2 linked regions of the Caballeronia sp. LZ062 genome follow. Each later gene encodes a partner of the first gene's protein in a complex. Links are inferred from orthologs where the notes say so. Each region holds a gene or a part of one and is shown on either strand. Other genes may lie near its edges.

Region 1 (8,211 bases):
TCGAACGTCTGCCGGAGCCGTTGCCGGAAGAAGAAGCGAAAGCCACCCCGGTGGCAGCGGAAGCGCAGAAAGACCAGCCCGCTACGGGCGACGTCGTGAAGCACTGACGCGTTGAAGGCATCAACGAGAACCCGCGGCATCGTCCGCGGGTTTTTTTTCGACTGTCGCTTCTAAAGCGTTTCGAAAGCGCGTCGCATCGGGCGCAACCCTCGTTGACACGGCAGTTTCGGCTGCGTTTGCTGGCCGCGCATCGCAGCCAGGCGATGCGGTTCGTCACGACGGCGAATATGAAAATCGATTACAACGTGCCAATAGGGATTCGGGAACACAATGAACAAGACGGAACTGATCGACCACATCGCGCATGAAGCCGATATTTCGAAGGCCGCAGCGGTACGTGCGCTAGAGGCGGTCATCGGCGGCGTGCGCGCGACGCTCGAGAAGGGCGATTCGCTGACGCTCGTCGGCTTCGGGACGTTTGCGGTAGGTGAGCGCGCCGCGCGCACGGGCCGCGATCCACGCACGGGTGCAGCCATCACCATCGAAGCGGCAAAAATTCCCAAGTTCCGCGCTGGCAAAGCCCTGAAGGATGCGCTAAACTAGCGGACTCGCTGGGAACGGTGCTTTTCACTGGTCCTTCTGCTCCGAACGGACAGAAATCCGGGTGCTTAGCTCAGTTGGTAGAGCGGCGCCCTTACAAGGCGTAGGTCGGGAGTTCGAGCCTCTCAGCACCCACCACTTCCAGCGGCATAGCAGTATGCACAAAGCAGCATCTTGGAGCGGTAGTTCAGTTGGTTAGAATACCGGCCTGTCACGCCGGGGGTCGCGGGTTCGAGTCCCGTCCGCTCCGCCAAGAACGACTAAGAATCCCGTAAGCATTGTCGCTTACGGGATTTTGCATTTTGGCGGCTTTCGTTAAGTATCCTAACGGTTTGTGAAGTTGCAAGTCGTGCAACAATTCGGGCGACGATAAAACATCGCGCGTCGGATAACCGGAAGATCGCCGCATCAAAAAGCGCAAAACGCCGCCGGCTTTCGCCTTTTCCTCTCCCGCTGTTGTAATATCGAGCGTTTTGTCTAACCTCGCAGCGCAACGCATGCTCGACTTCTTCCGCAACCACCAGCGCCTGATGATGGCTCTGCTGATCCTGATCATCGTGCCCGGACTGGGTATCGTCGGGATTCAGGGCTTCAGCAACTTCTTCGACGAAAGCGCCTACGTCGCCAGCGTGAATGGCCACAAGATCACGCGTGCCGAATACGAAAGCGCCTTCAGGCAGCAGGTCGACCGCGCCCGCGCCATGCTCGGCGCGCAGTTCGATCCCAAAATGTTCGATTCGCCCGAGACGCGCAGCGCGATGGTCAACAGCCTCGTGCAGCAACGCGTGATGGCCGACGAGACGCAGCGCCTGCACCTCACGGCTTCCGACGACGCCGTGCGCCGTGCGCTGCTGTCGGATCCCGGCATCGCGTCGCTGCGCAAGCCGGACGGCACCATCGACCTCGACCGTTACAAACAGCTTCTCGCGATGCAGGGCATGACGCCCGCGCAATACGACGAGCGTATGCGTTACACCATCGCGAACGACCAGATACCTTCGAGCATCCAGCAGAGCGCGTTCACGTCGAAATCGCTCGCGCAAAGCCTGACTGAATTGGCGGAGCAGCGCCGCTCCGTACAGGGACTGTCGCTACGCACCGTGGACTACACCGCGAAAGTGCAGCCGACGGATGCGCAACTGCATGCTTACTACGACGCGCATCGCAACGCTTTCGCGACGCCCGAGACGGCGACGATCCAGTATCTCGTTCTGTCGCCGGCTACGCTCGCGGCGGCGTCGAAGCCGAGCGACGCCGATCTCAAGAAGTTCTACGACGACAACATCCAGCGTTACCGGACGCAGGGCGAAGTGCGCGCGAGCCACATTCTGATCAACGCGCCGAAGGACGCCAGCGCCGCCGACAAGGCCAAAGCCAAGCAGAAGGCCGAAGGCCTGCTCGCGCAAGTCAAGGCGCATCCGGACCAATTCGCGGATATCGCCAAGAAGAACTCGGATGACCAGGGCTCGGCCGAAAAGGGCGGCGATCTGGGCTACTTCGCGCCCGGCCAGATTGCAGGCGGCAAGGCATTCGACGACGCCGCGTTCAGCCTGAAGAAGGGCGAAGTGAGCAACATCGTGGAATCGGACTTCGGCTATCACATCATTCAGGCGACGGATGTAAAGCCGGCTGCCACCAAGACCTTCGACGAAGTGAAAGACGCCGTCGCGAAGGACTATGCCGCGCAGCAAGGCACGAAGGGCTTCACGGACAGCGCGCAGGGCTTCACGGATCTCGTCTACGAGAAAGAGAAGTCGCTGCAGCCCGCCGCCGACAAGTACAAGCTGACCATTCAGACCGCCACGGTTGGACCGAAGCCGAACCCGCAGTTGCCGCCGGACAATCCGCTCAACAACGCAAAGCTCCTCGCGGCCGTGTTCGCACCGGATTCGGTGAAGCAGCACTACAACACGCAGGCTATCGACGTCGGCAACAACACGCTGATCGCGGCCCGCGTGACGGACTACAAGGCGCCCACCGTACCCGCGTTCGACGCCGTCAAGGATGCCGTGCGCACGAAGGTCGTCGCGGAGCAAGCCGCGGCGCTCGCTCACAAGGAAGGCGAGGCAAAGCTGGCCGAATTGCAGAAGTCGAAATCGGCGGACGGCTTCACCTCGGCGGTCACGGTCTCGCGCAACGAAGCCCAAGGCTTGCCGCCTGCCGCGCTCGCCGCGATTTTCAAGGCGGACGCATCCAAACTGCCGGCGTATGTCGGCGTCGACCTCGGCGCGGACGGTTACGCGATCTATCGCGTGAACGGAGTCGAGAAGTCCGCGCCGGTCGCAGCGGATCGCCTCGCAGGCGCGCAGCAGCAAGTGGCGCAAGTCTATGCGCAGGCAGAGATGGAAGCCTATATCGACTCGCTCAAGGCGCGCTCGAAGGTGAAACTCAGTACGGCGCCTGCGCCTTCGGCGAACGAGTAAGCACAGCAGCCTGATAACGAAAAAGCCCCCGCGTCCGAAAGGCGCGGGGGCTTTGTTTTTGCAGTATCGCGAAATCAGTTCAGTGCGATGTCTCGGTACATCGCGGAACCGAAGCGCAATTACAGGCAGCCCTGAATATCGCCGGTTGCGTCGCTGCCCGCTGCGCCCGAGGCGCGGAAGCCGACCCACGTACCCGGACCGGACCACGACGGACGCACCACGGCCGCGGCGCCGTTAGGCGGCTGCTGGCCCGGCACGAACACGTCGACGGCCTGATCGTTCGCCAGCGTGTCCTGCGAAATCACCTGCTGCTGCGACTTCGTCGCCCACTGCTGAGAGATGCATTGTGCGACTGCCTTCGGCGCCTTTTGGCTCGTGCCGACTTGCTGCACGCCGGCAGGCGGCTGTGCGGCACAGGCAGAGATCGCAACGGTCAATGCGAGCAAGGGGAAGTATTTCACGTGACCTCCTTGTAGAGTCGCTCGATGTCGAGCGGGTTATAAGAGTGACGCGAGAGTCTGAGACACCTGAATCCTGGCCGCGTTTCGCGTTTTGAAGTGCTGTGGCGGCTGCGTCGCGGCTACCGAGACGCGCCCGCGCCCAGCAAGGGTTTCAACGTCGGCCAGACGTTGTCTAGAAGCAATGGCTGGGCCTGCACCGTCGGATGAATCTGGTCGGCCTGGAACATGGACGGCTTGTTTTCGATGCCCGCGAGCAGGAACGGGACGAGCGCTGCATTCTTGTCCTTCGCGATGCGCTCATACACGGCGTGGAACTTTTGCGAATAGTCCGGGCCGTAGTTCGGCGGCACATACATGCCGATGAGCAGCACTTTCGCATGGGCGGCCTGCGATGCATCCACGATGGCGCGAAGGTTGGCTTCAGTGGTCGTGAGCGGCACGCCACGCAGCGCATCGTTGGCGCCGAGTTCCACGATAACGACTGCCGGCTTGATGCGCGCGAGCACGGTGGTGAGCCGCGCGCGTCCGCCGCTCGTGGTGTCGCCGCTGATGCTCGAATTGGCGACGCTATAATCGAGACGCTCTTTCGCCAGCCGCTCGCGCAGCAGATTGACCCAGCCGGTATCGCGCGGCAGGCCGTATTCCGCCGAGAGACTGTCGCCCAGCACGACGATGGCTGGCTTGGCTTGCGCATCGGCTGCTTGCGCATTCGACAAAGCAGCCGCCGTCAGCATCACGCTCGCGATTGCAGCCTTCACGAAATCACGCGCGCTCCAGTTCTTATTCAAGGTGTCCATGCAAAACAATATCGAGCCGGTCATCGAAGTTCGGGGATTGAGCAAACGGGTGAAGGACGCCACGGGCGAGCTGACGATTCTGGACAACATCGACTTGTCGATCGCGAAGGGCAGCAGCGTGGCGATCGTCGGGGCATCCGGGTCGGGCAAGTCGACGTTGCTCGGCTTGCTCGCGGGATTGGACAGCGCGAGCGACGGCTCGGTTCGCCTGCTCGGCAAGGAGCTATCGGCACTGAACGAAGACGAGCGCGCGGCGCTCAGAAGCGGCGCGGTCGGCTTCGTGTTCCAGTCGTTCCAGTTGATGCCGCACCTGACCGCGCTGGAGAATGTCATGCTGCCGCTCGAGTTGCGCGCCGAGATGCCGCACGATCAGATTGCACAGCGTGCGCGCTCGCTGCTCGACCAGGTCGGACTTTCGCAGCGCACCGGGCATTACCCGAAGCTGCTTTCCGGCGGCGAACAACAGCGCGTCGCGCTCGCACGCGCCTTCGCCACGCATCCCGCGATTCTTTTCGCCGATGAACCCACGGGCAGCCTCGACGCCGCGACCGGCTACGCGATCATCGACCTGATGTTCGAGATGAACGAGCGCAACGGTGCGACCCTCGTGCTCGTCACGCACGACACCGAACTTGCGCAACGCTGCGACGCGACGGTCACGATCGAAGCGGGGCGGCTCGTCAACGGCCTCGCCGTCTAGACGCGAAAACGCCCGCATCGGCGAAGATGCGGGCGTCAGCACAAACGGCATTCAGCGCTTCAGCGCCTTGCGCGCGCGCTCGATCAACGCGGACGTCGACGAATCGTGCTTGGCCGGATCCGCGCTCGCTGCCGTGATATCCGCCTCGACGACCTTGCCCAGAATCTTGCCCAATTCGACGCCCCACTGGTCGAACGAATTGATGTCCCACACCGTTCCCTGCACCAGCACCTTGTGCTCGTAAAGCGCGATCAGCGCGCCGAGCGACTGCGGCGTGAGCGCGTCGAGCAGGATGGTCGTGGTCGGCCGGTTGCCGGGGAAACTCAAGTGCGTCGCGAGTTCTTCCTTGCCCGGACCCGCCACCTTCTTCGCCTCTTCGAGCGTGCGGCCGAGCATCAGCGCCTCGCTCTGCGCGAAGCAGTTGGCGAGCAGCTTTGCGTGATGATCGACGAGCGGGTGCTCAGGCGTCAGCAGCGCGATGAAGTCGATCGGGATGATGGTCGGTCCTTGATGCAGCATCTGGAAGAACGCGTGCTGGCCGCTCGTGCCCGGCTCGCCCCAGATCACGGCGGCGGTCGGGTAGTCGACCATGCCGCCGTCGAGCGTCGCGGACTTGCCGTTGCTTTCCATCTCCAGTTGCTGGAGATACGACGGCAGATAGTGCAGCGCCTGCGAATAAGGCGCGACGAGATCGCTTTGCGAGCCGAAGAAGTTGCGATACCAGATGCCGATCATGCCCATCAGCACCGGCAGGTTCTGCGCGAGCGGCGCGGTGCGGAAGTGCTGATCCATCGCGTCGGCGCCTTGCAGCAGCGCCTCGAAGTTCTGCGGCCCGACCGACAGCATGATCGAGAGCCCGACCGCCGACCACAGCGAATAGCGCCCGCCGACCCAGTCCCACATCTCGAAGACGTTCTCCTTCGCGATGCCGAACTTCACGACCTCGGCCGTGTTCGCCGACACGCCGACGAAGTGCTTCGACAGCTGGTCTTCCGGGCAGCCCTGGCTCAGGAACCAGTCGCGCATGGAGTGCGCGTTGGTCATGGTTTCGAGCGTGGTGAAAGTCTTCGAGACGACGATGGCGAGCGTCTCTTCCGCGTCGATCTGTTGCAGCACGCTGTAAAGATCGGCGCCGTCGACGTTGGAGACGAAGTGCGTATCCAGTTCCTTCGACGCTAGATGATGCAGCGCATGCACGACCATCTTCGGCCCGAGATCCGAGCCGCCGATGCCGATGTTCACCACATGGCGAATGCGCTTGCCGGTATAGCCGGTCCACGAACCGTCGCGGACCTTGTCGGCGAACGCAGCCATCTTCGCCTTCTCTTTTTGCACCTGTTCGTGGAACGGCGCATCGGGCGACTGCGCGCGCAGCGCCGTGTGCAGCGCGGCGCGGCCTTCGGTGACGTTGACGGTTTCGCCGGCGAACATCGCGTCGCGGCGCTTCGTGACGCCGGATTCTTCGGCGAGCTGGACGAGCAGTTCCAGCGTGGCGTCGGTGATGCGGTTCTTCGAGAAATCGATCGTGAGGCCGCCGCCTTCGAAGGTCAGGCGCTCGGCGCGCGTCGGCGCCGTGTCGTTTTGCGGCGCGAACCAGTCGCGCAGGCGCTCGCCGGAGATGGCATCGTAGTGCGATTGGAGCGCCGACCAGGCAGGGTGCGATTTGAGCGTCATAGCGGTCTGATAGTCCAGAGTGACAGTTGGAAACGTCCGTGCGGATACGGTTTGCCGAGGCTGCGTACTGCGACCATCGAAGGTTCGTGAACGCGGTGCGTGCCGCCGCGGATGCCCGAATCGAAGCAACGAATCAAAGGGAGTATAGCGACGATGCGTGAAGGGATGCTTGCAACCCGTCACAAGCGCGGCGGCATTAGCCGTTCGGCGGATAAAACAGGCGGTTAATGAGACCGCGCACCTCGGGCGCGAGTTCGCCCGCCGTGAGGCCGGCCGGTCCGATGCCGCGACCGGTCAGCGTCTGCGCAGCGAGTCCGTGGAGATAGACGCCCGCGAGCGCCGCTTCGTACTGCGGCAGCTTTTGCGCGAGCAACGCGCCGATCAGGCCGCCGAGCACGTCGCCGGTGCCGCCCGTGGCGAGTCCGGCGTTGCCGGTCGGATTCACGGCGACGCGGCCATCCGGCGACGCGATCACCGTGCCCGATCCTTTCAGCACGACGACAGCCGCGTAGCGCGCCGAAAGCTGGCGCGCCGCGGAGATGCGGTCCGCCTGCACGGCTTTCGCGTCGGATTGCAGAAGCCGCGCGGCCTCCAGCGGGTGCGGCGTCAGCACGCACGGGTCGCCCGCGCGGCCGCGCGCCGCGACTTCGCCCGCCAGCGCGTCATCCGTCGCGATCAGATTGAGCGCGTCGGCATCGAGCAGTTTCGGCATGTCGAGCTTGAGCACATCGGCGAGCACGCGTTTCGCGCGATCCGTCTTCCCCATGCCGCAGCCGATGGACAGCGCGTCCGTCTTGTCGAGCGCGAAGCCGTCGACGTGATGCAGCATCAGTTCGGGATGCGGCGGGTCGTAGGGCGGGCCGCCTTCGCCCAGAAACGCGACGTGGACCTTGCCCGCGCCCGCATAGAGCGCCATGCGCGCCGCGAGGATCGGCGCGCCGCACATGCCCGTGTCGCCGCCCACGACGGCCAGCGTGCCGAACGTGCCCTTGTTGGTGGCGAAGTCGCGCGGCGGCAGGCTCGCCCGGAAAAGCGATGTCGCGTTGAGCACGACCGAGGGCGCGGCGGGCGGCTCCAGATCGAGCGTCGCGACGTGCAGCGTGCCGCACAGATCGCGGCCGAGCGCGGTGATGAGGCCCGGCTTTGCGCCGATGAAGGTAATCGTCGCATTCGCGCGCAGCGCCTCGCCGCCGCCGACGGGCGCGCCGGTATCGCTGTCGAGGCCGCTCGGCACATCCAGCGCGAGCACGCGGCCGGACTGCTGCGCGCGTCGCGACATGCGCCCGGCGAGCGCGGCGAAGACGCCATCGAGCGGACGCGTGAGTCCGATGCCGAACATGCCGTCGACGAGCCAGCCGAAACCGTCGAAGGAGGCGGGCGGCTCGCTGTCTATCGGCACGCCGGCCGCTTGCGCCGCGTCGAGCGCCCAGCGCGCGTCGTCGGGCTTGACCGCTATCGGCATGCAGACCCGCACGGCCACGCCTGCTCGATGCAGATGCTCGGCGACCATCAGTGCATCGCCGCCGTTGTTGCCGGGACCGGCCGCGATCCACACG
Region 2 (5,484 bases), 440 kb from region 1 along the record:
TGCCGAACTGAAACGGCATCACGATGCCCGACACCACGCCCATGCCGAACGACACCGCGAAAATCTTGAGCCAGAACGCCGACAAACGCCGGTAGACGTCGCGCTTGGTGATCCACCAGTTGACTTCCAGCGTGGCGATGAAACAGGCGAGCCCGACGGTGAAAGCCGGCAGCAAGATATGGAACGCAATCACCCACGCGAACTGAAAGCGCGAGAGCAGCACCGGATCGATATGCATGAACGCTCCTTGGTCGATTCTTGCAACGTTTGCGTCGAACGATGCGCGGGGGCACGCGAAGGCGGCGATCGTTCCTCAAGACACGGCTTGCTGGCGCGGGACACGCGGCGCATGAACCCGTTTGCTACAATTTCGGCTTCGCTCATCAGCTAATCGCGTGCCGGACGGCCGGCACGCGCATCGACTCATTCGGGGACGGCCCCATTTCCATGGGAGTCACCCAATGTCCTGGATTCTTCTTTTCATCGCCGGCCTGCTGGAAGTCGCGTGGGCAGCGGGGCTCAAGACGTCCGAAGGTTTCACGAAGCTCGGGCCGTCCGTCTTCACGCTCGTCACGGCCGTCGGCAGCTTCGTGCTGCTCGCGCTCGCCATGCGCCAGTTGCCGCTCGGCACCGCGTATGCGGTGTGGACGGGCATCGGGGCGGTCGGCGCGTTCGTGTTCGGGATCGTGTTCATGGGCGAGGCGGTGTCGGCGGCGCGCATCGTGAGCGCTGTGCTCATCGTCGCGGGGCTGATCGGGCTCAAGCTCACGTCGGGCCACTGAAAGGCGCGTCGCGTGAGCGCGGCGCGCCGGGAACGGCAATCGCTTGGCCGCTCGCTGCAACGCGCGCTTTTTGCGTGGATATAATGGTCTGAAGTCAGTCTGACGGGCGCCTCGCGCGGTTGCAGCTTTCGCGCGGGAAAGGCTGGCGGTTTCATCTCACGAGCGCCCGCGTCGCGGCTTCTTCCGGTCATGCTTAGAGCACCGTCGCAAGCCAATTGTTTCAGCTGGTACAGCAGCGCCTAAGCCAAAAGCGCGGCTGGCGCCACAAGGAGGCGGCAATGCTGGAGTCACTTTCGCTCGCTGCGGGCTTGTCATGGGCGAGCGGGCTGCGCCTGTACCTCACGGTCTTCGTCGCCGGCCTTTTCGAGCGCATGGGCGTCATTCATCTGCCGGATACGCTCGCGGTGCTCGCCTCGCCTTGGGTGATCGGCGTCGCGGCGGTGCTCGCGGTCGTCGAATTTCTCGCCGACAAAATTCCCGCGCTCGATTCCCTGTGGGACGCCATTCATACGCTGATTCGCATTCCGGCGGGCGCCGTGCTGGCGGCAGGCTCGCTCGGCCACGCCGATCCGACGCTGCTTACCATCGCCGCGCTCGCGGGCGGTACGCTCGCCGGGGCGTCACATTTCGCGAAGGCGGGCACGCGCGCGCTCATCAATCTTTCGCCGGAGCCGGTGTCGAATTGGGCGGCATCCGCCACCGAAGACGTCGGCGCGACGCTCGGACTCGTGCTCGCGTTCTTCGTGCCGCTCTTGTTCCTCGTCATGCTGATCGCGTTTCTGGTGGTCGCCGGCTGGGCGCTGCCGCGTCTCGTGCGCGGCGTGCATGGCGGCGTCTCGCGCATGGCCAAGCACATGCTGCCGGGCACGCATAACCCCATCAGCCGCCTGCGGAGCAAGCACGATTGAGCACGGCGGCCAACGACAAACCGGCGGCGAAAGCGTCGCACGCACCGCACCACACGCACCCGAGCGCCCGACTCGACTTCCTCCAGACCGTGCGCCAGTCGTGGCGCATGACCGCGCGCGACTGGCGCGCGGGCGAACTCACCATGCTGCTGCTTGCGCTCGTGCTGGCGGTCGCCGCGCTGTCGAGCGTCGGTTTTCTCGCGGATCGCATGCGGCAGGGGCTTGCCCGCGATGCGCGTCAGATGATCGCCGCGGATTTCGTCGTGCGCGCCGATCACCCCGTCGATCCGATGTTCGCGCAGGAAGCGCGTGCGCTCGGGCTGGACACGGCGGGCACGACCATCTTTCCGAGCATGGTCAGCTCGGGCGGGCAGACGCCGCTATCGCGGCTCGCGGCAATCAAGGGCGTGACGCCGGGCTATCCGTTGCGCGGCGCGCTGCGCATCGCGCCGGGCGCCGATGCCGCTGACGCGCCCGCGCAAGGCATTCCCGCGCCCGGCACCGTCTGGGTCGATCCTGCGCTGCTCGACGCGCTCAAGACGAAAGTCGGCGGCGCGGTAAAGGTCGGCACGCGCACCTTCACGGTCGCGGCGGTCATCACGCGGGAAATGGATCGCGGCTTCTCGTTCGTCAACTTCTCGCCGCGTCTCATGATGCGCGCCGACGAAATTGCGGGAACCGGGCTGATCGGCTATGGCAGCCGCGTCACGTACCGGCTGCTCGTGGCGGGGCTGGATGCGCAGGTCGAGCGGTTCGCGCAGTTCGCGCGCGGCAAGACCGACGGTGGCAAGCTGCGCGGGGTGGCGCTCGAATCGCTCTCGGACGGCCAGCCGCAAGTGCGGCAGACGATCGACCGCGCTAGCCACTTTCTCACGCTCGTTTCGCTCTTGACGGCACTGCTCGCGGCCGTCGCCATCGCCATGGCCGCGCACCGTTTCGCGCGACGGCATCTGGACGGCTGCGCGGCGATGCGCTGCCTCGGCGTCAGCCAGCGGACGCTGCGCGCGCTTTTCGTCAACGAATTTCTGGCGATCGGCGTGATCGGCAGCGTGGCGGGCATCGTGCTCGGGTTCATCGGGCATCTGGTGCTGCTGCATGCGCTCGGCTCGCTCGTCGATGTCGAGTTGCCGCAGGCGAGCGTCTGGCCGGCGTTGCAGGGTATCGCGATGGGCCTCGTGCTGCTGCTCGGCTTCGCGCTGCCGCCGCTTTTGCCGCTCACGCGCGTGCCGCCCGTCCACGTGATCCGCCGCGAACTGGGCGATGCGAGCCGCGTCGCGTATGCGGCGTATGGCGTCGGCGTACTGCTGTTCGCGGCGCTGCTCGTCATCGCGGCGGGCGAGCTGAAGCTCGGCGTGATCGTCGCCGGCGGGTTCGCGGCGGGGCTGCTGCTCTTCGGCGTCATCGCGCGCGCGGCGCTGTGGGCGGCGGCGCGCTTCGTGCGGCGCGAGAGGAGCCGCGCGGGCGTCGGCTGGCGCTATGCGCTCGCGTCGCTGGAGCGGCGCAGCGGCGGGAGCGCGCTGCAGATCACCGCGCTCGGCATCGGGCTGATGTGTCTCTTGCTGATCGGCATGACGCGCAACGATCTCATCAAGGGGTGGCGCGACGCTACGCCGCCGGATGCGCCCAATGAGTTCCTGATCGACATTCAGCCGGACCAGCGCGACGGCGTGCTCGCTTATCTGCACGGCCACGGCCAGCCCGACGCCGTGCTCTCGCCGATGGTGCGCGCGCGCCTCATCGCGATCAACGGGAAAGCGGTGAATCCCGACAGCTACGACAAGCCGGACGCCAAGCGGCTGGTGGACCGCGAGTTCAACCTGTCGTACACGACCGCGCTGCCCGACGACAATCGCGTGACGCAGGGCGCGTGGTATGGCACGAGCGGCAAGCCGCAGGTGTCGATGGAAGAGGGCATTGCGAAGACGATTCGCGTGAAGATGGGCGACATGCTGCGTTTCGACGTGGCGGGCCTGCCGGTGGAAGCGCCGGTCACCAGTCTGCGCAAGGTGGACTGGAATTCGTTCAAGGTGAACTTCTTCGTGCTGATGCCGCCCGAGGCGCTCGCGGACTTGCCTGCGACCTTCATCACGAGCTTCCATCTGCCCGCGAACGACCAGCGCATGATCGACGGCCTGATTGCCGCGTACCCGAACGTCACGGCTATCGACACCGCGCCGATTCTCGCGCAGATTCAGCGCACGCTCGCGCAGGTGATCGGCGCGGTGCAGTTCCTCTTCATCTTCACGCTCGCGGCGGGCGTGCTCGTGCTGTACGCGGCGCTCGCCGGCACGCGCGACGAGCGCATGCGCGAGTCGGCGCTGTTGCGCGCGCTCGGCGCATCGCACCGGCAAGTGCGCTCGGTGCAGGTCGCGGAGTTCGTCGCGGTCGGCGCGTTGGCGGGCCTCATGGCCGCGCTCGGCGCGCAGGGCATCGGCTACGTGCTCGCATCGCGCGTGTTCGAGTTCCATATCGATTTCAATCCGTGGCTCGTGCCGGCGGGCGTCGTCGCGGGCATTGCGTGCGCGGGGCTCGGCGGCTGGCTCAGCCTGCGGCGCGTGCTGGCGCGCCCGGCGCTGCAGTCGCTGCGGGACGCATAGGTTTTCAGTCAAAGCAAAGCAATGAGCGAAGTGAATCAACCGGCTTCCGAAGACGAAGCGACGAATCAACAACGAGCGCCGACCGCGTTCGAACTGATCGGCGGCGAAGAGCGCCTGCGCGCGCTCGTCGACCGTTTCTACGATTTGATGGATCTCGAGCCGGAGTTCGCGGGCATTCGCGCGCTGCATCCGCCGACGCTCGACAATTCGCGCGACAAGACCTTCTGGTTCCTGTGCGGCTGGATGGGCGGGCCGGATCACTACATCAGCCGCTTCGGGCATCCGCGGCTGCGGGCGCGGCATTTGCCGTTCGCCATCGCGTCGAGCGAGCGCGATCAATGGCTGCGCTGCATGGCGTGGGCGATGCAGGACATCGGCCTTGCCGAGCCGCTGCGCGAGCGTCTGCTTACATCCTTCTTCGATACCGCCGACTGGATGCGCAACCGTCCCGGCTGATTCGCCCCGTTGTGTACCGGGCGAGGCCGCGCCCGTTTGCGGCATCATCTGCGATCAACCGACGCATTCGAGGACACGAAGTCATGAGCACACGCGCACTCTTTCGCGAGGACGCTTATCAAAGGCGCTGCGAGGCGACCGTCACCGCCATCGACGAGGCGGGCATCCATCTGGACAAGACAGTGTTCTATCCGCTCGGCGGCGGTCAGGCGGGCGATGCCGGGACGCTGACGCTCGCGGACGGCACGGTCATCGCCATCGCGGACACGCGCAAGGCCAAGTTCGAAGGCGCGACGCCCGACGATGCCGTGCATGTGCCCGCGCCCGGCCAGGAAGACGCGCTCGCGAAGCTGAAGGTCGGCGACACAGTGAGCGCCGAAATCGACTGGGAGCGGCGGTACCGGCACATGCGGCTGCACACGGCGAGCCACCTGATCTGCGCGGTGCTGCCGTATCCGGTGGATGGCTGCAGCATCACGACCGACTACGCGCGGCTCGATCTCGCGACCGTCGAGCCGATCGAGCGTGAAACGGTGGAGGCGAAGCTGCGCGAACTCGTCGGCGGTTCGCACGACGTGCGCACGGAATGGATCACCGACGACGAAATGGCCGCGCGCCCCGAACTCGTGCGCACCATGAGCGTGAAGCCGCCGATGGGCCTCGGCCGCGTGCGGCTTCTGCGCATCCAGAACGTGGACTTGCAGCCGTGCGGCGGCACGCATGTGCGCAATACCGGCGAGA

The links. The genes of interacting proteins can lie anywhere in the genome.
Region 2: the proteins of P9239_RS11500 (region 1) and P9239_RS09405 are in contact, whole or in part, in a cryo-EM structure (PDB 9GE8), measured with the Escherichia coli proteins. The link is inferred for Caballeronia sp. LZ062 from one-to-one orthologs.

What each region holds. Positions count from the first base shown.
Region 1 is NZ_JARTWB010000002.1:1,160,341-1,168,551, reverse strand. What follows is about bases 3,134-6,073. They hold P9239_RS11500 (ABC transporter ATP-binding protein), read left to right. Parts: upstream 3,134-4,165; coding sequence 4,166-4,981; downstream 4,982-6,073. Other genes in these bases: pgi (glucose-6-phosphate isomerase), read right to left, coding at 5,033-6,073; P9239_RS11505 (arylesterase), read right to left, coding at 3,604-4,281; P9239_RS11510 (hypothetical protein), read right to left, coding at 3,143-3,484. Outside these bases: lon (endopeptidase La), read left to right, coding at 1-107; P9239_RS11530 (HU family DNA-binding protein), read left to right, coding at 331-603; P9239_RS11515 (SurA N-terminal domain-containing protein), read left to right, coding at 1,098-3,023; more of pgi, read right to left, coding at 6,074-6,655; P9239_RS11490 (NAD(P)H-hydrate dehydratase), read right to left, coding at 6,852-8,211.
Region 2 is NZ_JARTWB010000002.1:717,253-722,736, forward strand. The notes cover bases 1,287-4,487. They hold P9239_RS09405 (ABC transporter permease), read left to right. Parts: upstream 1,287-1,686; coding sequence 1,687-4,287; downstream 4,288-4,487. Other genes in these bases: P9239_RS09400 (DUF4126 domain-containing protein), read left to right, coding at 1,287-1,690; P9239_RS09410 (group II truncated hemoglobin), read left to right, coding at 4,309-4,487. In the rest of the region: P9239_RS09390 (cytochrome ubiquinol oxidase subunit I), read right to left, coding at 1-238; quaternary ammonium compound efflux SMR transporter SugE, read left to right, coding at 462-782; more of P9239_RS09400, read left to right, coding at 1,061-1,286; more of P9239_RS09410, read left to right, coding at 4,488-4,743; P9239_RS09415 (alanyl-tRNA editing protein), read left to right, coding at 4,827-5,484.